3 regions of the Falsiruegeria sp. JB4-1 genome follow, and region 3 is predicted to be linked to each of the others. Evidence: riboswitches for the same ligand, from Rfam matches in the RefSeq annotation. Region 3 holds a riboswitch; each other region holds the start of a gene.
The links. A riboswitch is a leader RNA that binds a small molecule or an ion and turns the genes downstream of it on or off. The one in region 3 is predicted to bind cobalamin.

Region 1: linked by a shared signal. The riboswitch ahead of ACZ1HE_RS16520 (CbtB domain-containing protein) and the one ahead of ACZ1HE_RS02270 (hypothetical protein) in region 3 are both predicted to bind cobalamin.
Region 2: linked by a shared signal. The riboswitch ahead of ACZ1HE_RS16450 (DUF1636 family protein) and the one ahead of ACZ1HE_RS02270 (hypothetical protein) in region 3 are both predicted to bind cobalamin.

What each region holds. Positions count from the first base shown of each region.
Region 1 covers NZ_JBVFTZ010000001.1:3,216,615-3,223,091, reverse strand. The annotation lists partial or broken gene ACZ1HE_RS16550 (thiamine pyrophosphate-binding protein) at 1-78, opposite strand, end outside; gene ACZ1HE_RS16545 (DUF302 domain-containing protein) at 154-627, opposite strand; gene ACZ1HE_RS16540 (acetolactate synthase large subunit) at 747-2,297, shown strand; gene ACZ1HE_RS16535 (DUF1636 family protein) at 2,294-2,656, shown strand; gene ACZ1HE_RS16530 (hypothetical protein) at 2,854-3,348, opposite strand; gene ACZ1HE_RS16525 (CbtA family protein) at 3,420-4,118, opposite strand; gene ACZ1HE_RS16520 (CbtB domain-containing protein) at 4,123-4,293, opposite strand; cobalamin riboswitch at 4,331-4,544, opposite strand; gene cobF (precorrin-6A synthase (deacetylating)) at 4,573-5,331, opposite strand; gene cobA (uroporphyrinogen-III C-methyltransferase) at 5,324-6,052, opposite strand; gene ACZ1HE_RS16505 (cobyrinate a,c-diamide synthase) at 6,049-6,477, opposite strand, start outside.
Region 2 covers NZ_JBVFTZ010000001.1:3,201,061-3,207,537, forward strand. The annotation lists partial or broken gene ACZ1HE_RS16425 (cytochrome ubiquinol oxidase subunit I) at 1-564, opposite strand, end outside; gene ACZ1HE_RS16430 (VOC family protein) at 772-1,188, shown strand; gene ACZ1HE_RS16435 (NAD(P)-dependent oxidoreductase) at 1,238-2,203, opposite strand; gene ACZ1HE_RS16440 (LysR family transcriptional regulator) at 2,327-2,611, shown strand; gene ACZ1HE_RS16445 (LysR substrate-binding domain-containing protein) at 2,647-3,117, shown strand; cobalamin riboswitch at 3,282-3,492, shown strand; gene ACZ1HE_RS16450 (DUF1636 family protein) at 3,581-4,081, shown strand; gene cobW (cobalamin biosynthesis protein CobW) at 3,987-5,012, shown strand; partial or broken gene cobN (cobaltochelatase subunit CobN) at 5,028-6,477, shown strand, end outside.
Region 3 covers NZ_JBVFTZ010000001.1:460,155-466,631, forward strand. The annotation lists gene ACZ1HE_RS02245 (DMT family transporter) at 323-1,174, shown strand; gene recR (recombination mediator RecR) at 1,272-1,862, opposite strand; gene ACZ1HE_RS02255 (YbaB/EbfC family nucleoid-associated protein) at 1,947-2,291, opposite strand; gene ACZ1HE_RS02260 (DNA polymerase III subunit gamma/tau) at 2,362-4,122, opposite strand; partial or broken gene ACZ1HE_RS02265 (protein-tyrosine phosphatase family protein) at 4,292-4,800, shown strand; gene ACZ1HE_RS02270 (hypothetical protein) at 4,806-5,204, opposite strand; cobalamin riboswitch at 5,294-5,504, opposite strand; gene rsgA (ribosome small subunit-dependent GTPase A) at 5,583-6,477, opposite strand, start outside.

The DNA of each region.
Region 1 (6,477 bases), 2.8 Mb from region 3:
CCCGAACGCGTGTCGGCATCCGGCTTCAAAAAGGCGACGCGCCAGTAGATCGGCGGCGCGAGGGGATGGGTTGGACATACGAGTCACTCCGAACTGTTTCAAAATGCGAGATTGCGGAGAGCGCAGGCAGGCGCAAGGCCGATCACGTCAGTGTTACTGTTTTGTTGCGTCCTCGGTGATGGCCTGAAACTTGTCGTCCAATTCCTTGGCAATGCTTGTTAACGCAGCGCCACCCTCGTCGGCGTAGGGGGCCAAAACATGCGAGGGCAGTTTGTAAGACAGCGTCGCGGTTCCGTCGGGGTTTTCTGTCACATACATACGGATTGGCGCTTCGATCATCGCCGCTGTCGAGGTTTCCAGCACACGCACGGCGAAGTCATTGTTAAAGACGCCAATCACCCGGTTTCCGGGGATCGTAATACCGCGATTGGCAGCCGCCTTGGTGGGGCCCGCTTGTGTTACCACAATCAACCCATTGGATTTGACGGCGTCTTTCACGGCCTTGATCAAACCCTCAAAGGTCTGTGTCGTGGAATGGACGGCCCACCCTTCGCGCGGGTACAGGTCGTACGCCCATGCGGGCAGGGCAAGCATCAAAGCACCCAATACAGCGACGATCCGAAACATGACCTCTCCTTTTTGCGACCACATCCTTGTGCCATCAAACACCGCGCGGGTGTGGTCACGATTGCGTGGCCCAGATTGTCGCCCTAAGGTCGCCGAGAACATCAGTGAGTGAGGCAGAGATGACGGAGATGAACGGGGCAGAGAGCCTGGTGCACACGCTTTTGGATAGCGGAGTCGAGGTCTGCTTCACCAACCCCGGCACGTCCGAGATGCATTTCGTTGCTGCGTTGGACCACATCCCCGGCATGCGTTCGGTTTTGACCTTGTTCGAAGGCGTCGCGACCGGAGCCGCAGACGGGTATTATCGGATGGCGGGCAAACCGGCCTCGACCCTTCTGCACCTTGGCCCGGGTTTGGCGAATGGCATCTCGAACTTGCACAACGCCAAAAAAGCCGGGTCGGGTGTCGTCAACATCGTGGGCGAACACGCGGCCTCTCATCTGGAGCTCGACGCGCCGCTGACGGCGGATATCGAAGGGCTGGCGGCCCCGGTGTCTCATTGGGTGCATAGCGCCAAATCGGCTGCGGATGTTGGGGCGGATGCGGCGCGCTCGGTGCAGGCCGCAAACACGGCGCCGGGACAGGTCGCGACGTTGATCTTGCCGTCTGACACGGCTTGGACAAATGGCGGCCAAGTGGCCGCGCCCTTGGCGGCCCCGATCCGCATAGCGCCGACGGAGGCTGACATCGCAGAGGCCGCCGCAGCCTTGGACGGACCCGAGAGCTTGTTGCTTTTGGGCGGTGACGCATTGACGGCCGAGGCCTTGGAACTGGCCGGCAAGATCGCGGCGCAGACGGGCTGCGCCCTGCTGTCGGAATGGTCCAACGCCCGGATGGAGCGCGGGGCAGGCCGGGTGCCGGTTGCGCGCGTGCCCTATCCGATTGATCTGGCAGTCGAGGTTCTGGCGCCCTTCAAACGCATCGTGTTGGTTGGCGCGCGGGCTCCGATCGGATTTTTTGCCTATCCCGGCAAGCCTGCGGTTTTGACAGCGGACGGGGCCGAGATCATTGAATTGGCGGATTGGAGCGCCGATCTGCACGGCACATTGGAGGGACTCTGTCGGGCAGCAAGGGCAGAGGAAGCCAAGCCTGATCTGGCAACGCGCAACCCTGAGTTTTCGGTGACCGGGCCCCTAAACCCGGACAGTATCGCTCAGGTGCTTGGGCAGAAAATTCCCGAAGGCGCCATCGTTGTGGACGAATCCATCACCACGGGCCGCGCTTTTCACCCCGTGACCAAAGGGGCGGCTCCTCATACCTGGCTCAACAACTGCGGCGGTTCCATCGGCTATTCACTGTCCTGTGCCATCGGCGCCGCGATTGCCTGCCCGGATCACAAGGTGTTGACGCTGACCGGTGACGGATCAGCGCTTTATATGCCGCAAGCGCTCTGGACCATGGCGCGTGAGCAGCTGGACATCACTGTGGTGATCTGGGCCAACCATTCCTATCAAATCCTGCGCGGCGAGCTGACCAATGTGGGCGTCCAAAACCCCGGACCGCGTGCCATCGATATGCTGACACTGGACCGCCCTCGGATCGACTGGATCGCACAGGCCCGCGCCATGGGAGTTGATGGTGTGAGGGTTGAAAGTGCCGAGGCGTTTTCGGATGCATTGGAGGATGCCTTTGCCGTCGCGGGACCACGCTTCATCGAGGTGTCGATGTGAGCGAAGCAGTTTCAGTGCAACTGATGACTTTGCATTTGTGCACAACGTGCAGCGGAGAGCGCGATCGCGCAGGCGAGAGGGCTGCACTATCGCAGGCTTTGCAACAGGCAGGGTTGCTGGATCTCGTGACGCTGACCGAGCACGAATGCTTTAGCGCTTGCGCGCAGCCAGTGTCTATCAGCCTGCAAGGTAAGGGGAGGGCGAGCTATGTCTTTGCAGGGCTGTCCCTGATTGAAGATGCAGCGGACGTAGCCGCCACCTGTCAAACCTATCTGGACAGTCCAGGCGGCTGGATAGAAGACGCTCGTCCCTGCGGGCGACTGCGGCATTGTCTGAGGGCGCGGATACCCGCCCTTTGATTCTTTAGGTTTCCAATTTCCATCTATTGAAATCAAACAGGGGAAACTCCCGCACCCGAGCGATCCCGACTGCGTCGGCACCGCTAGCGGCTTTGGGCCAGGCATTGCGCGAAGCGCAATGCCTGGCCCAACGGGAGGAGGTGTTTCGTCAGAAACATCGACGACGGGCGGGAGGGCCCTCGCCACAGTGGTCGCAATCAATCGACCTGGATGACTGTCGTTGCTTCGACCGGGACCGAGTCCACCATCAACGGGCTGTGACTGTTGGCGTTCAGAGACACCTTGATCTCGACCTCACCCTTGGGAAGGTTCGTCAGATGATACCAGTTGCCATAGAGACGCCCCAGCTTATCACCGTTGGCGTAGACATGGGCGTGGCCTTCGCCGGGTACGTCTGCACGTGACGCGTTTTCGGGTGAAAAGGCGAAGTTCACAGGCGTGACTTTCAGATTCCAGCCAGACATCGGGTCCTTGAAGGCCTCGACGCTCACGGATGGCGCGTCGCTGCCTGCCGCGATGTTCACCGGCGTCGAGTGGTCGTGCGCCATGGATTCGGTGGCAGCCACACCGTGATGAGCCGGATCGCCGTGATCGTGACCATCAAAAGTCACGCCATTGCTTGCGGCGACGACAAAGCCTGCACCGCCACCAAACACCAGGCCGATGGCAAAAAGAGCGAGGGATCGGGACATGTACCATCCTCAGGAAAAGACAAAGAAAAACCCTGCCGAGAGACGCTCGGCAGGGTCTTATGACATTAAGATCAGGCCGTGGCTTCGGCGCGGGCACTCTCTGATTGCCAGAAGTATCCGGCGAATGTTCCCAGCAAAGCCCAGGCCGCCATGCCGACGCCAAAAGCGCGGGCGGCAAAGAGCGCACCGATTTCGGTCGGGACCGGGCCACTGAACACGGACGGTTCCGGCGCACCAATCAGATGCGGCGCCATCAGCAGCAACGCTGCGACTACATAGCTGACGATATTGCCACCAAAGGCGATCAGCCACATTGCGATGCCAGCAGCAGCGACCGTCGCAGTCCACCAGATCTGACGTGCGCCGACTTCGGCAGCCGCCACGCCAGGCACCTCAGGTGCCAGCGACAGGCCAGGAGCAAAGTGGAATGCCACAAAGCCTGCCAGACCCCACAGCAGCCCGGTGCGGGCATTGATCTCGTGCCCCTGGCCCTGGGCCACAGACATCAGGGCCACCATCACCAGTGCATAGCCCGTGTAGGTCAGCATGGTGAAGATGATGCTCAACCCGTCGCGCACCGGATCGGCGAACATGCCTGGCAGGTCGGGATGCGCGCTGACGGCTTCGGCGCCGAAATGCACCAATTCACCGCCCTCGTAGAGTTCGGCGTGCAGCAACACGGGTTGCACAAATACCAACTGCAGCAGGGCTGTAATCAACCCGGCTGCAGCGCCAGCGAACAACGCGCTGGTCAGAATACGACTGATCATGGCCTTAGTGGCAGGGGAAGCCAGTTGCGTGGCGTACATCGTGCGCGGCATCATGCAGGCCCGATGCCTGAACGTGACCGGTTACGGTGATGATCCCCAGGCCCAGTACCACTGCAAACAGAGCAGGCAGAATGCTTGAACCGGCGGCGGATGCCTTGATGGTTTTGGTCGTCATGTGTCGTCCTCCTAAGCCGTCGCACCCGACGGCAGGTGTTAAAGTTCCGTGCCTGGCAGGTCTCCTGGCTCGCGGGTCAGCGCCTTGTGCTCGCCTTCCCCAAGGGGCAATCCCCAAGAGTGGCTGTTTGAGCAAAGGCTCACCGCTTACAGTCGCGGGGGCGGCTTTGGCCTTGATCACTTGCATGACCGCACCAAATTCCCTCTTAGCATCCGGATTGCTCCGGCAGGACCAAGCCCCTTCATGTAACCGCGAATAGGGGGATGGTGCAATTGCGATTTACGACGCTTCCGCGCCGTTTTGACGCTTTTGGAGTAAATAAATATCCATGATCCAGCCGTGATCGGCTCGTGCTCTGGCCCGTGTTGCGAGAATCTCATCTGCGACCGAGTCGAGTTGACCAGAGATGAGAATCTGTTCCTTCATCCCCACGTAAGCGCCCCACCAAATGTGATATTCGTCCATCTCTAGGCTCTGGAACGAGCATTCGCCATCTAGCATCACAGCAACTTTGTGCATACCCTCGGGCCAACCATCGTCGCGAATGCGACGCCCGGTTGTAACCACATAAGGCGCGCCGATATCGTTGATCGGGATTGCATGAGCCGCCGTCAGTGCTTGCAGGGCCGTGATGCCCGGAATCACACGCGTCGTCGGGTAAGGTTCCAGTCGCGACGCAATTCTGAGTGAACTGTCATAAAGCGATGGATCGCCCCAAATCAACAGCGCCACCTGTTTGGCGTGCGGGTGCGCCGCAATAGCCTCTTGCCATCGCAGGGCGATGGCGTCGTGCCATTCGTCGACACCGCGCAAATAGCCATCCTCGGCGCGGCGTTTGGGGATGTCAAAATACGCAATCTCGGAGGGCGTTTCCGTAACCTGCGCGATGATCTCTTCGCGCAGCCCCGCCAGATCGGCTTTGTTCTCGCCTTTTCGCGGTATCAGGATCAGGTCGGCCTCGCGGATGGCCCGCGCGCCTTGAAAGGTCACGTGATCTGGGTTTCCGGTGCCGATGCCAATCAGGTTCAGCTCATACATCGTCGAACTCCGCCAGCGGACCGTAAAGGATAAGCGCGGGTGCCGTGCCGATCTCGGTGCTCAGGCGCTGGGCCAGCTCGCCCATGGTTGAGCGATGCAAAGCCTGATCCGGGGTCGAAACCGCCTCGGCCAGCAGAGCGGGTGTGTCGAGCGGCAAGCCGTGTTCGTGCAATGCTTCAACCAGCAATGGAAAGGTGCGTTTGCCCATGAAAACCACGGTTGTTGCCTGATTGTCGGCCAATGCGGGCAGGTTCAGGTCATCGGGCAGCTTGCCACTGACATCGTGGCCGGTCACGAACTGTACGCGGCGTGCGGTCAGGCGGCGGGTCAGGGGAATGCCCGCAGCAGCGGCGGCGGCCACGGCCGAAGGGATGCCGGGAATGATCTCGTATTCGATCCCGGCCTCGCGCAAGGCAACCAATTCTTCCTCTAGCCGTCCGAACATTCCACCATCGCCGGATTTCAGGCGCACCACCTTGGCCCCGGTCAGGGCATAATCCACCAGCAGGCGACTCACATGATCTTGCTTGGGCGAAGGGCGTCCTGCGCGCTTGCCAACGCCCACAAGGTCTGCGTCATCGCGAGCGTGGGTCAGGATCGGACCGCTGCTCAGATCGTCAAACAGCACTGCATCGGCATCGCCCATCCGATTCACGGCCTTGAGCGTCAGCAGTTCCGGATCACCCGGGCCAGAACCAATAAAGGAAACAAAGCCTGTCATTTGCTGTCTTCTGCAATGAGGTGAAAGAAAGTGCCGGTGACATGACCGCGAACCGAGCCGGTCTGTGGCCCTTCCGCCCCTTCGGCATCAAACACGCGTGCAAGTGGTGCATCGGGCTGTTCCAGGATTGAGGAATAGTGGAACTCATGCCCGCGCAGCCCCGTGCCGGTAGCAAAACCGGGCATTGGAGCGACCAGTTGAGCCTTGCGATAGCCCAGGTTGAACTTGCGTTTTTCGTAGGAAGTCACAAGGCCAAGCAACCCGGCCATTTGGTGGCGTGTGCCTTCTTTGTCGACCAGCGCCTCGCCTAAAGCCATGTAACCACCGCATTCTCCGTGAACCGGTTTGGTTTCGGCGTGTTTACGCAGGCCCGTGCGGAAGGTTTCTGCCGCTGCTAACGTACCCGCGTGCAGTTCGGGATAGCC
Region 2 (6,477 bases), 2.7 Mb from region 3:
ATGGGCCAAGCGGTGTGTGAACGACGGGTTGAACACAATGGCCCACCAATCAACGGGAATGAACTGCCCCAATTCGTTGATGTCGTACCCTGCAGGTGTTTGCATCCAGCTGTTGACGCTCAAGATCCAAGTGGCTGATGTCAACGTTCCAACCGCCACAAGTCCCGTGGCCATCATGTGCAGCCTCTCGCCCACCTTGTCGCGTCCAAAGAGCATGATGCCCAGAAACCCAGCTTCAAGGAAGAACGCTGTCAGCACCTCGTAGGCCATCAAAGGCCCGATCACTGGTCCGGCTTTTTCGGAGAACACCGCCCAATTGGTGCCGAACTGGTACGACATGACGATGCCCGACACGACGCCCATGCCAAAGGCGACGGCGAAGATCTTTTTCCAGTAGTTGAACAGCGTCAGATAAACCTGATCCCGGGTCCGCAGCCACTGCGCGTTGAGCACTGCCAGATAACTGGCAAGCCCAATCGAGAAGGCCGGAAAGATGATGTGAAAGGACACTGTAAAGGCAAATTGCATCCGCGCCAGCATCTCGGCTGAAAAACCATCAAACATTCAGACCCCTTTCTGGAACATAATCCCGGGTTGAGTACTTGGCCTTGAGGAGACTGGTCTGAGCCTATTGCTTTGTCATTCTTTTTCAATGGTTACGGATGACGCATGGTAGAAATGCCGTGGCGCTTTGCGCAGCTGTCTTGATCGCTGGTGTCATGCCAAAAATGCGTTAGGGTCAAACAATCATCGCAAAAGGAGCGGACCAGTATGATTGCATATGTGACGGTCGGGGCCGACGATATGACGCGCGCCGAACGCTTCTATTCTGCTTTTCTACCGGCCCTGGGATATAAGCTGGACTGGTATCATGGCGACCTGAGTTACGCGCTGCCGGTCGCACCGGGTGAACGGCCGGTTTCGCCGGATTTTTACGTCAAAGCGCCCTTTGACGGTGCAGCCGCAACACCCGGAAATGGCGTCATGGTTGCGTTTGAAGCGCAAAATCAGGCACAGGTGCGCGACCTTCACGCCGCCGCACTTGTCGCAGGTGGTCATGACGAAGGGCAGCCGGGGTTTCGCCCGGATTACGGTCCCCGCTTCTATGTCAGCTATTTGCGCGATCCACAGGGCAACAAGATCGCGCTGTTTTCCAGCAACCCGGACGACCCCGCCCGGGATGAATAGTAAAGTGCCGCACTTTGCGGTGCGGCACTCTTTGGTTCACAGATAAGATCTATTCCGCCGCTTGCTGCCCTTTGCCCTGCGGGATCACCTCATATCCGGGCTCTTCCGGCTCATCATCGCACATTTCGGGCGGAAAGCCGGGGGCCAGAATGTCCAGACCGGTCGCTTCTTCCAGACGCTTGATGATGTTGGGCGACAGCTCACGCTCGCCAAAACGCGCGATGCCATCGTCAAAGATGTCTACCAGCATTGGTGCGATTTCGAGTGGAACATTGTTGCGTTTTGCCACCTCATGGAACAGACCTGCGTCCTTTTTCACGAGATCCATGGTGAAAGAGATGTCGCGCGAGCCGTTCAGGATCACCTGACTTTCGGTTTCATGCACAAAGGACGTGCCCGAGCTGATTTTCATCGCCTCATAGGTGGTGTTCAAATCCATGCCCGCCGCCTTGGCCGTCACCAACGCCTCGCAGCAAGTGACCAAGTTTGCCGTCGCCAGATAGTTGGTCACAACCTTCAGAATCGAGGCCGACCCCAACTCCCCCGTGTGCAAAACGCGGCGGCCCATCGTGGTCAGGAACGGCAAGATGCGCTCGAACGTGTCGCGATCACAGCCCGCGAAGATCGAGATGTTGCCAGTGTCCGCACGGTGGCACCCGCCAGATACCGGGCAATCCACGGCTGCCCCTCCACGTTCGATCACCATTGCGCCCAGACGTTTGGCTTCGGCCTCGTCCGTCGTGGACATCTCCATCCAGATCTTGCCTTCGGTGACTTCGGGCAGCATCTCCTGCATCACCGCGTCGGATGCCGCGGGCGACGGCAGGCAGGTGATTACCGCGTCGCAATCGCGCATCAACTGCGCCGGGCTGTCCCCCCGTGCCGCACCGCGCGCCACGAAGTCATCGACCAGCGCCGCGTTCAGATCATGCACCGTTAAATCGATGCCATTGCGCAAAAGCGAGCCCGAGAGCTTGCCGCCCACATTGCCCAAACCGATGAAGCCAACTTTCATGATGTATCCTCCCAAGCGGGCTGCTTGCCCGCATATACGATTCTTGGGCGAAGTATTCCGCGTGACATGCGCCAAGAGAAACGAATAATAATGCAGTAAATGACTAAAATATTTTGGTGATAAATGAACCGCCTTCCCAATCCTATCTGGCTGCGCACGTTCGAGGCCGCCGCCCGGCACTTGAACTTTACCGAGACGGGGCGCGAACTGGGACTGACCCAAACCGCCGTATCGCTTCACATCCGCTCGCTTGAGGGCAATCTGGGAGCCAAGCTGTTTACCCGCGCAGCACGTCGGTTGGATTTGACTGAATTGGGGCAGTCTTATGCCCTGACCGTACGCCGGGCGCTATCGGACATCTCACTCAGCACCAATGCGCTGTTTGGGGGGACAGCCACCAAACCCTGACAATACGCGCCGCCATTTCGACAGCAACCTATTGGATCGCAGCAGAGTTGCCCGCCTTCAATGCCCTCTACCCCGACATTCCTGTGCGTCTGGTGTCGAACATCTGGGTCGACAGCACCAAGGTGGATGACGTCGATGTCGAAATCCGTCTGGGCTATGGCGATTGGCCGGGTTTGCGTGCCGAAAAGCTGTGTGATGAAACCATTGTCCCGGTCTGTCGCGCTGATACCCCGAAGCCAAACCTCGACTCGCTCCAATCGGGGTCACTGATCCACATCTTGGGCTATGAAGACAACTGGGCCCGATACTTCGAGGCGCAGGGCCTGCCCCCGGCCAAGCAACCGCCCCGACATTCGGTGGATACAACGGTCGCCGCCCTGCAACTGGTCATGGGTGGCGCGGGTTATGCCACGATTCTCGGCCGGTTTGCCCAAAACGCCATCGATCAAGGCGCTCCATTACAAATCGCAGGGCCTGCGATTCCTTTGCACAGTCGCACTATCTGATTCATGCCGACGAGCCAGTGACGCAATCCGCCTCATCCCAGCTATTCACCGCATGGCTGCGCGACAGGATCGACGGTCATGCCGCTGGCTGACCACATCCGGTCGCTTTTCTCTGACAGGCTCGCCGCACATCCGTCGCAAGCTTGACAAGGCCCGCCCGCATGGCCCATGTCGCTTGCGTTGGTGTCTGTGAAAACAGATGAAAAGGGAATGTGTCAGTCAGGTCCAACTTGATCAAACACAGCCGCCCCCGCGACCGTGACCGGAGAGGGTGCCCAAGCCACTGGCCTATCAGGCCGGGAAGGCGGGTCACCCAACAGAGAATCCTCTCTGATATCCGCAAGCCGGGAGACCTGCCAACACATGAAAGACCAGACCGGACGGGGTGTTCCGGTGACGGCCCATGCGTCTGACCATGGCCCGCGCATACCCCGTCCCCCGAAACCCAAGGGGGATGAGAGAGATGAGTGATTTTGCACCAGTTGAGCTGCTGGTCTGCACCACGTGCCGACGTGGGCTGCCGATCGAAGATGACGCACAACGACCCGGCACATTGCTGCACAAGGCACTGGAACAGGCAGAGCTGCCCGAAGGCGTAGCGCTAAAGGCCGTCGAATGCCTGTCCAACTGCGATCAGGGCTGCTCGGTCGTGCTACGCGGCGGTCCGTCGCGCTGGACCTTTGTTTATGAAAACCTGAACGAATCCGACGACGTCGACGTGATCGTTGAAGGTGCCACCAAATACCACGCCACCGCTGACGGGATTGTCCCCTGGCGCGAGCGTCCCGTCCATTTCCGCAAAAACTGCGCCGCGCGCATCCCCCTCTTGGAGTGTGAATATGTCCTCTCTCGAAAAACTCCCCGTTACTGTGATCACCGGCTTCCTCGGCTCGGGCAAAACCACGCTGGTGCGTCACCTGATGCAGAACCCGCAAGGCAAGCGTCTGGCGGTCATCGTCAATGAATTTGGCGATGTGGGTGTCGATGGCGAGATCCTGAAATCCTGCGCCATCCCCGATTGCCCGGCAGAAAACATCATGGAGCTGGCAAACGGCTGCATCTGCTGCACCGTGGCTGATGATTTCATCCCCACGATCGAGGCGCTGATGGCGCTGGAGCCGCGCCCAGAACACATCCTGATCGAAACCTCTGGTCTGGCGCTGCCCAAACCGCTGCTGAAAGCCTTTGACTGGCCCGATATCCGCTCAAAAATCACTGTCGATGGTGTGATCGCTCTGGCCGATGCAGAAGCCGTCGCCGCTGGTCGTTTCGCGCCCAATGTCGAGGCCGTGGACGCACAGCGTCTGGCTGATGACAGCCTTGATCACGAAACACCCCTATCCGAAGTGTTTGAAGATCAGATTTCCTGCGCCGATATCATCCTTCTGACCAAACCCGACTTGGCTGGCCCCGAGGGCATCGCCAAGGCGAAAGAAGTTATCGCCGCCGAAGCACCCCGCCCCCTTCCGGTGGTTGAGGTTGCCGAAGGTGTCGTTGACGTCCGTGTTGTTCTGGGGCTGGAAGCAGCCGCCGAGGATGACATGGACGCCCGCCCCAGCCATCACGACGGCCACCACGATCACGAGCATGACGACTTTGAGAGCATCGTTGTCGAACTACCTGAGCTGACAGACCCAGCAGAGTTGGTCACCCGGATCGAACGTCTGGCCAACGAGCTGAACATCCTGCGTGTCAAAGGTTATGCGGCTGTCGCGGGAAAACCGATGCGCCTGCTGGTTCAGGCCGTTGGTGCCCGCGTGCGTCATCAGTTCGACCGCCCGTGGAAGGCGGAGGAGAACCGTTTGGGTCGCGTCGTGGTCATCGCCGAGCATGACGACATCCAAGAGGCGCGCATCCGCGACATCCTCGCCGGTCAAACCGAACCGGCAGAATAAGGACCAAGACCGCCAATGCACGTCGTCTTTCGCGAAAGCCACGGCCTGGATGAGGCCGATACACCGATGGACCTGGGCCAAACGCCCGGGGATCTGGTTGTGCTGTCATTCTCGGACAGTGACCTGGGGGCTTTTGCGGCAGGCTGGCATCGCGGCGGCGGTCCCGAGGGGCGCATGCCCTCGCTGCGGCTGGCAAACCTGGCCGCGCTGAAACATCCCCTGTCTGTAGATACCTACGTCGAACAGACGCTTGAGGGAGCCAAGGGCATCCTGATCCGCCTGATCGGCGGGGTGCCTTACTGGGCCTACGGCTTGCAGCAGGTGCTGGCCTTGGCGCAGGCCAAGGGGTTGGCGCTGGCTGTTTTGCCTGCTGATGGGCGCGAGGATACGCGGCTGGACGACTATTCCACCCTGCCCGTCTCGACCCTTCGGCGGCTGGCGCATTTATGCGATACCGGTGGCGAAGTGGCTGCCCAGGCGGCCTTAGCACAGATGGCGCTGGCAACCGGGCTTTATGCCGGACCGGTCATGGGGTCCAAATCCCTGCCCGAGTTTGGTGCCTGGTGTCCTGATCACGGTGTTATTGCACCCGATGTTTCATTAGAAGGCGACAAACCCCGCGTATTGGTCACCTTTTACCGCGCCTATCTGACGGCTGCGGACACTGCTCCCGTCGCGGCCCTGATCACGTCACTTCGCAACCGTGGCTATGATGCGGTCGGCCTGTTTGCGCCATCGCTGAAAGCCCCAAGAGCCGCCGACTGGCTGCGCGAGCAGATGCAGGTGCTGTCCCCGGCGGCGATCATCAATGCGACGTCCTTTTCGGGACGCGGCGCGTCGGGCACCTCTCCGCTTGATGCCGCAGAGGTTCCGGTGTTTCAGGTCGCCCTGTCGACCTCGCGGCGCAAGGCCTGGGCTGAAGCCGAACGCGGCCTGTCGCCTGCGGACCTTGCCATGCATGTGGTGCTGCCCGAGGTGGACGGGCGCATCAACACCAGCGTTGTGTCGTTCAAGGAACCGGGCAAAAAGGACGTGGACCTTGAATACTCCCGCTTCACCCATCGGCCAGACGCGGACCGGATCGAAGCTGTTGTTAACCGCGTCAGCGGCTGGCTGAACCTGACGGCCAAACCCAAGGCGGACCAAGTGCCGATCTTGGTGCTATCGACCTATCCCGGCAAGGACTGGCAGATGGCCCACGCCGTGGGTCTGGACGCTTTGGCCTCGGCCGAGGCGATGTTGGTGGATTTGCAATCTCAAGGCTATGCAACTGAAAGCAGCGCACCAATTGCTGAGGAATTGCAAAATGCGGCTATTTCGTGGCCGGTTGAAGAATACTGCCAAGCCCTCGCCACAGTCTCGCCTGAGTTACGCCAAAATTTGCAAGACACATGGGGTGAACCCGAAAGCGATACGGCATTTTCGCAAGGAGCATTCCACTTCACAGCTCTGAAACGCGGCAAGG
Region 3 (6,477 bases):
AAATTCTTCGGGTCGGGCGATTTTCTGTTACGCCGACTCGTTTGACGAATAAAGAATATGAAAAGGCCCACCATTGTTGTCGATGGTGGGCTTTTTCGTAAAATGCTTGTGCTATCGATCCTCGATATCCAGCTGCGCCACACTTCAAACACTGCACCTCTGCGTGCGAGTGTGTTGTCGGCCTTACTGTGACGATGCGGTGGGCGAAACCCGAAGTTCCTCGACCAGTCGGAAATCAATCTTGGCTTCCGTGTCCTATGCTGACACACAGTTGTCAGTCGCGCTTCTGTAGATCTGTCAGCTGACAGACAGGAGACACGGTGTGAGGCAGAACATTTCACGACAAGAGAATATTGGCGTTGCGATGGTCGTGATTTCGGCCGTTGTATTCAGCACTGCTGGGATTTTCACGAAAGGCGTTTCCGCCGGAGCTTGGGACATCGTCTTCTGGCGCGGATTGGCGGCAGCCGGTTTCACGCTTTTTTATTTGGCACTTAAGGGTGAATTGGTCGAACAGGCACGGAAATTTTACGGCCCGTCCGTGGCGGTCGCGGTGTTGGGGGCTGCTGGAACGGCGGCGTTTATTCCTGCCTTCAAGCTAAGTTCGGTCGCTAATGTCTCGATGATCTATGCAGCTTCACCATTCCTTGCGGCGGCGTTGACGTGGTTGACCATTGGCGAGCGTCCCTCATCCAGAATCATGGCGGCTAGTTTGTTGGCGAGCTTTGGGGTGGTTGTGATATTTTGGGGTGCGGGTTTGCAGGGTCATATTGGTGGAGACCTTCTCGCGCTTTGGATGACGTTGATGATGGCGAGTATGATGGTTGTCTATCGCATTTGGCCGGAAACCCCAGCAGCATTTCCGGCTGCTATGTCGTCTTTAATGTTGGTGCCATTCGGGCTGGGATTTGGAAACCCCCTTCATGTGAGCGGAAGTGACATCGCTGTAACGCTTTGGTTTGGGCTGTTCTTTGCCGTCGCTTCGGTCACGTTGGCGGAAGGTGCACGTCGGCTCCGTCCGGCAGAAACGGCCTTACTATCGACGCTGGAGATGCCTCTTGCGCCGTTGCTTGCGTGGTTGATTTTGACCGAGCTTCCGACTGTTCAGACAGCGGCGGGTGGCATCGTCATTTTTGCAGCTGTTCTTTGGTCTCAACGAACTGCAGGCAGCTAGAGCGTGTTGGGAAGAATTGATTTCAAAGCCTTTGCCTCTCGTCTTCGATTCAAGCGCGACTTTGAACAACCGTGTTTCCAGCTAAACGCAACACGCACTAAATCTCTTTTCGGGCCTGCATCGCTGCAGAGATTGTGCCGTCATCCAGATAATCCAATTCTCCGCCGATCGGGACACCCTGAGCCAGAGATGTCAGACGAACACGGTTTTCCAGTTGATCGACGATGTAATGCGCAGTCGTCTGCCCATCTACTGTGGCATTAAGTGCGAGAATAACTTCGGTGATACCCTCTGCCAGAATACGGTCTACCAATCGGGGAATGCGCAATTCATCGGGACCAATTGCGTCCAATGCTGAAAGGGTTCCACCAAGGACGTGATAGCGCCCTTTAAACACACCGGACCGCTCCATCGCCCAAAGATCTGCAACATCTTCGACAACGCACAGCTCACCCGTTGCGCGTTTCTCTGAGGTGCATATCTCGCAAATGTCCGTCGTCCCGACGTTCCCGCAATTCAAGCATTCCCGCGCTGTGGCTGCGACTGTTTGTATTGTGTCGGCAAGAGGTGTGAGCAAGAGAGCCCGCTTGCGGATCAGATGTAGTACTGCTCGCCGGGCCGACCGGGGCCCAAGCCCCGGTAATTTGGCCATCAGGTCGATCAGGTTGTCGATGTCAGTGTTGCTCATCTGCCCCGCCTCAAGACGTGTGTTTCAGTCATTCTAGGGCGGTGCGCGGATCAGGTCGAGGGCGCAAGCGCGCCCTGAGAAACTCTAGAAGGGTAGCTTGATGTCTTTAGGCAGACCCATACTTTCGGTCAGCTTTGCCATCTCATCTTGTGCTTTATCGGCAGCTTTGGTTTGCGCGTCTTTGATGGCAGCCAGGATCAGATCCTCAACTACTTCCTTGTCGTCGCCGTTAAAGATCGAGGGATCGATGTCCAGGCCTTTAAGCTCGCCTTTGGCCGATGCGGTTGCCTTGACCAAGCCTGCACCGGATTCACCTACAACCATGATGTTGTGCAGTTCGTCTTGCATATCAGTCATCTTGGTCTGCAGTTCTTGCGCAGACTTCATCATTTTGGCCATGTCGCCCAGGCCACCAAGTCCTTTGAGCATCTCGTGTCTCCTAGCAAATGTATTTTGGGGTAGATACGGGCCGCCCCCCTTATGTGCAAGGGTTACGCGATCACTCGTCGTCGAATGGGTCCCATTCGTCTTCCACCTCGGGCAAAGCTTCGGTTTCGACCTGAGCAGCACGTTCTTCGGGGGTTTGAATATGAGTTATCTTCGCTTTCGGAAATTCCGCTAGAACCGCCTGCACCAGGGGGTGGGCCTCGGCCTCGGACCGTAGTTCATTCTCGGCCGCATCGCGTATTTCCGCGATTGTCGGCGCGTCACCATCTGAAATAACAGAGACGGCCCATCTGTTGCCGGTCCATGATTGCAAGCGGCTACCAAGACGCGCGGCCAGATCGCGGGGCGCAGTGTCAGCGGGAGTGAACTCAATCCGGCCGGGTTGATAAGCCACAAGTCGAACACCGGTTTCCACGTCGACCAAAAGCTTGACGTCACGCTGTGTACGGATCAATTCGACGACATGTTCAAACGTGGGATAACGGGCTAAAGCGGTAACTGTGTCATGTGCCAACGCAGTGACCGGTGAACCACTGCTGCCTCCGCTGTGCGGAGATCCTTGTGCGTAGGCCGTTGTTCCGACAGTGGCAGGCGAACCGTTACCTGGAGCCGGTATGCCCCCTCCCGGGTTCGGCTGTGGCGGAGGCGGTGTGTCCTGAAGCTTGCGTATCAACTCTTCGGGGCTTGGAAGATCGGCAACATGGGTCAGGCGGATCACCGCCATTTCTGCAGCCATCATCGCATTTGGCGCGGCAGCGACTTCTTCAAGGGCTTTAAGAAGCATCTGCCACATCCGAGTAAGAACGCGCATTGGCAACGCCTCGGCCATTTGGGCGCCGCGCGTGCGCTCGTCCGGTGAGATTGTCGGGTCCTCGGCCGCATCCGGTGTGATCTTGACCACCGACACCCAGTGGGTGATTTCGGCCAGATCTCGAAGTACGGCCAACGGATCTGCACCCTCAGCATATTGAGCACTCAACTCGGTCAACGCACCTGCCGCATCGCCACGCAGTATCATATCCATTAGATCCAGCACGCGGCCCCGATCTGCGAGGCCGAGCATGGCGCGAACTTGATCTGCTGTTGTTTCGCCCGCTCCGTGGCTGATCGCCTGATCGAGGAGCGAGGTGGCGTCCCGTGCCGACCCTTCTGCCGCGCGGGTGATCAGAGCCAGTGCGTCATCTGTGATCTCGGCGCTTTCAGCCGTTGCGATTTTACGCAATAGCGCAATCATATCTTCCGGTTCGATCCGACGTAGGTCGAACCTTTGGCAGCGTGACAGCACCGTAACAGGCACCTTGCGGATTTCAGTAGTCGCAAAGATGAATTTCACATGCGCAGGAGGCTCTTCGAGCGTTTTCAGCAGTGCGTTGAAAGCGCTGGTAGACAGCATGTGAACTTCGTCGATGATGTAAATCTTGTAGCGGGCCGAAGCGGCACGATACCGGACCGAGTCGATGATTTCGCGGATGTCACCAACGCCCGTGCGGCTGGCAGCGTCCATTTCCATCACATCCACGTGACGGCCTTCCATAATGGCCACACAATGCTCACACTGCCCACAAGGTTCAGTTGTTGGCTGTCCCTGGCCATCCGGTCCGATGCAATTCATGCCTTTGGCGATGATCCTGGCCGTCGTGGTTTTGCCTGTGCCTCGAATACCGGTCATTACAAAAGCCTGGGCAATTCGATCCGCCTCAAAGGCATTTTTTAGCGTCCGGACCATAGCGTCCTGACCAACGAGATCGGCAAAGGTTTCCGGGCGGTATTTACGTGCCAGGACCTGATAAGGGGCGGGTGCGGTGTCGGTCATGTTTGCTCAGTGGGATTCGTCATGAGGTCCTAGCGTAGATGGACGGGCGATCGGCGTCCACAGCGGCCTACACCGAATTTCGTTTGGAATTGACCAACCTCATTGTACAACTTTTGGAATTGCATTCGTCGTTCGATGATTTGAGGCAGAGTATTTGGGGGAGCGGTCCATGTCGAAAATGGTCATCTATGCCTTGCAGGTTGGGGGCGGCACGTTGGCGTTGTCGCCCTTGCCGGGCCGGTATGGAGACTACGAAACGGACCTCGACCTGATCGCGTCCTGGGCGCCGGGGCTCGTGTTGTCCATGACCACCGATGTAGAGATGCTGCAACACGGGGCACAGATGTTTGGGGCAGATATTCAGAGTCGCGCCTGCCGCTGGACCCATTTGCCAATCGAGGACTTCGCAACGCCTTCGCCGGATATTCTTTCGAAATGGCCTGAAGCCAGTGCTTCGGCACGACAAGCATTGTCCGGAGGAGGGCGCGTACTGGTTCATTGCAAGGGGGGTGCGGACGTTCCGGCATGATCGCCCTAAGGCTGATGATAGAATGCGGAGAGAAACCACGCGACGCGTTGGGACGCCTTCGTACGGTTAGACCCTGTGCAATCGAGACGGATGAACAGTTGCAATGGGCTTCGACTGGAAGGTCGGTGCGCATTCTTGACAAGAATTGACTGTGTCATACGCAGGCGTACACGGTATCTTGCGTCGGCGGACTGATCGGAAGAACCTCAACCAACGCGCAAGGAGACTGCGACAGCGCCAGCGTTACAGGGCCGGATGAGGGTTTCAAAAGAGCGTCTGCAAATCGATTGAGGTCGCTGGTTTCGATCTCGGATGTGACATCGCAGAAAATTCTGATGCGATCATGCGTGGCGACAAATCTGGCGTGGCAATCGTGTGGGCAGTGCTTTAGCACACTGTCACCTTCGATTTCGAAATCATCCGTTGTGATTGGCTTTGATGCCGCAACCGCCTGAGCCAATTTTTCCGCCATTCGATTGACCGCAGGGCAATTCTTGCTGGTGTGCTGACAGACGGTTGCCGTGAACAGATGTGTGTTTGTTTTCCAGATCATAAAGCGCCCTCCGCGCTGAACGGAGGGGCCGTTGACCGAAAGGATGGTATCCAGGACCATCGCGTCAGCCCGGACACCCCGCCCGAGTTCGAGTTACAGTTTCGATGGCAGGTTTCCTGACTCGCGTGTCGTCGCTTGGCCGACCTTCCCAACCTGACGGTCAGTGGTGTTTCGGCGTCGCTCTCCGCTTACAGTTGCGGGGGCAGTCGCGGATTTGACTCCAATTGGGGTCTCACCGTGTTCCCTTTTCATCCCAGACCGTAGAATCGTGGCCTGAGAACCATCTTGTTCTGGCTAGCGGTTTGTTGTGGTGCAGGTCAATTGACTTTCCAACAAAACGACGGCTTGGGCACCCTTGCAAGGGGGTGCCCAAGTATTTCAAAAGCCCTTTCGACCCTTCTTTTCTTTCATGACGGAACGGACCATCTTTCCGAACGCTTTGTCGCGCGCCCGAGCTTCGGCCACGGTTTCCGAGTTCATTCGGTCCTCTCGTTGCAGCTTTTGCCATCGTTTCAGGCGATTTGGGTCCAAATCGTTTTGTTCAACGGCGGACTGAATAGCGCAGCCAGGTTCAGAAGTATGAGTGCAGTTCGAAAAACGACACTCCTGGGAAAGTTCAACTAGGTCTGAGAAGACTTCGTCAATGCCCTCTTTGTTGTCGAGCATACGCAGCGCACGCATACCTGGTGTGTCGATAAGCCATCCGCCATTCGTCATGCGACGCAGTGCGCGTACAGTCGTGGTATGGCGGCCCTTTGCATCATCTTCTCGAATTTCCGCAGTGGCGCTTTGCGCCGTCGTCAGACCGTTTGTAAGGGTTGTCTTACCTACCCCAGATGACCCGACCAATGCTCCGGTTTGTCCGTGTGCGCACCACGTCAGCAGTTGTTGCAAGTCGTTAGTGTCATGTGCGTTCACTGCCAGAACCGTTAAGTATGGTTCCAAAGCTTCAGCCCGACGCACATAGTCCTGGGGGTCATGGCTGGCGTCTGCCTTTGTCAGAACCAAGACTGGGTAACACCCAGCCTGATGAGCCAAAGCCAGATAACGCTCGAGCCTTGCGATGCTGAAATCAGCGTTGCAGGAGCTTGTGATGAACAAAACGTCGACATTGGCCGCAATCAATTGCGAATGTGCGTCATTGCCTGCTGCACGACGCGAAAGCAGTGTTTTGCGGTTCAATATCCGGTCGATAAAACCATCTGAACTCGCCGCGACCCAATCGCCGACAGCGAAACCGCCCGTGGACTGCCCGGGTCGCGGAAACAAGGTG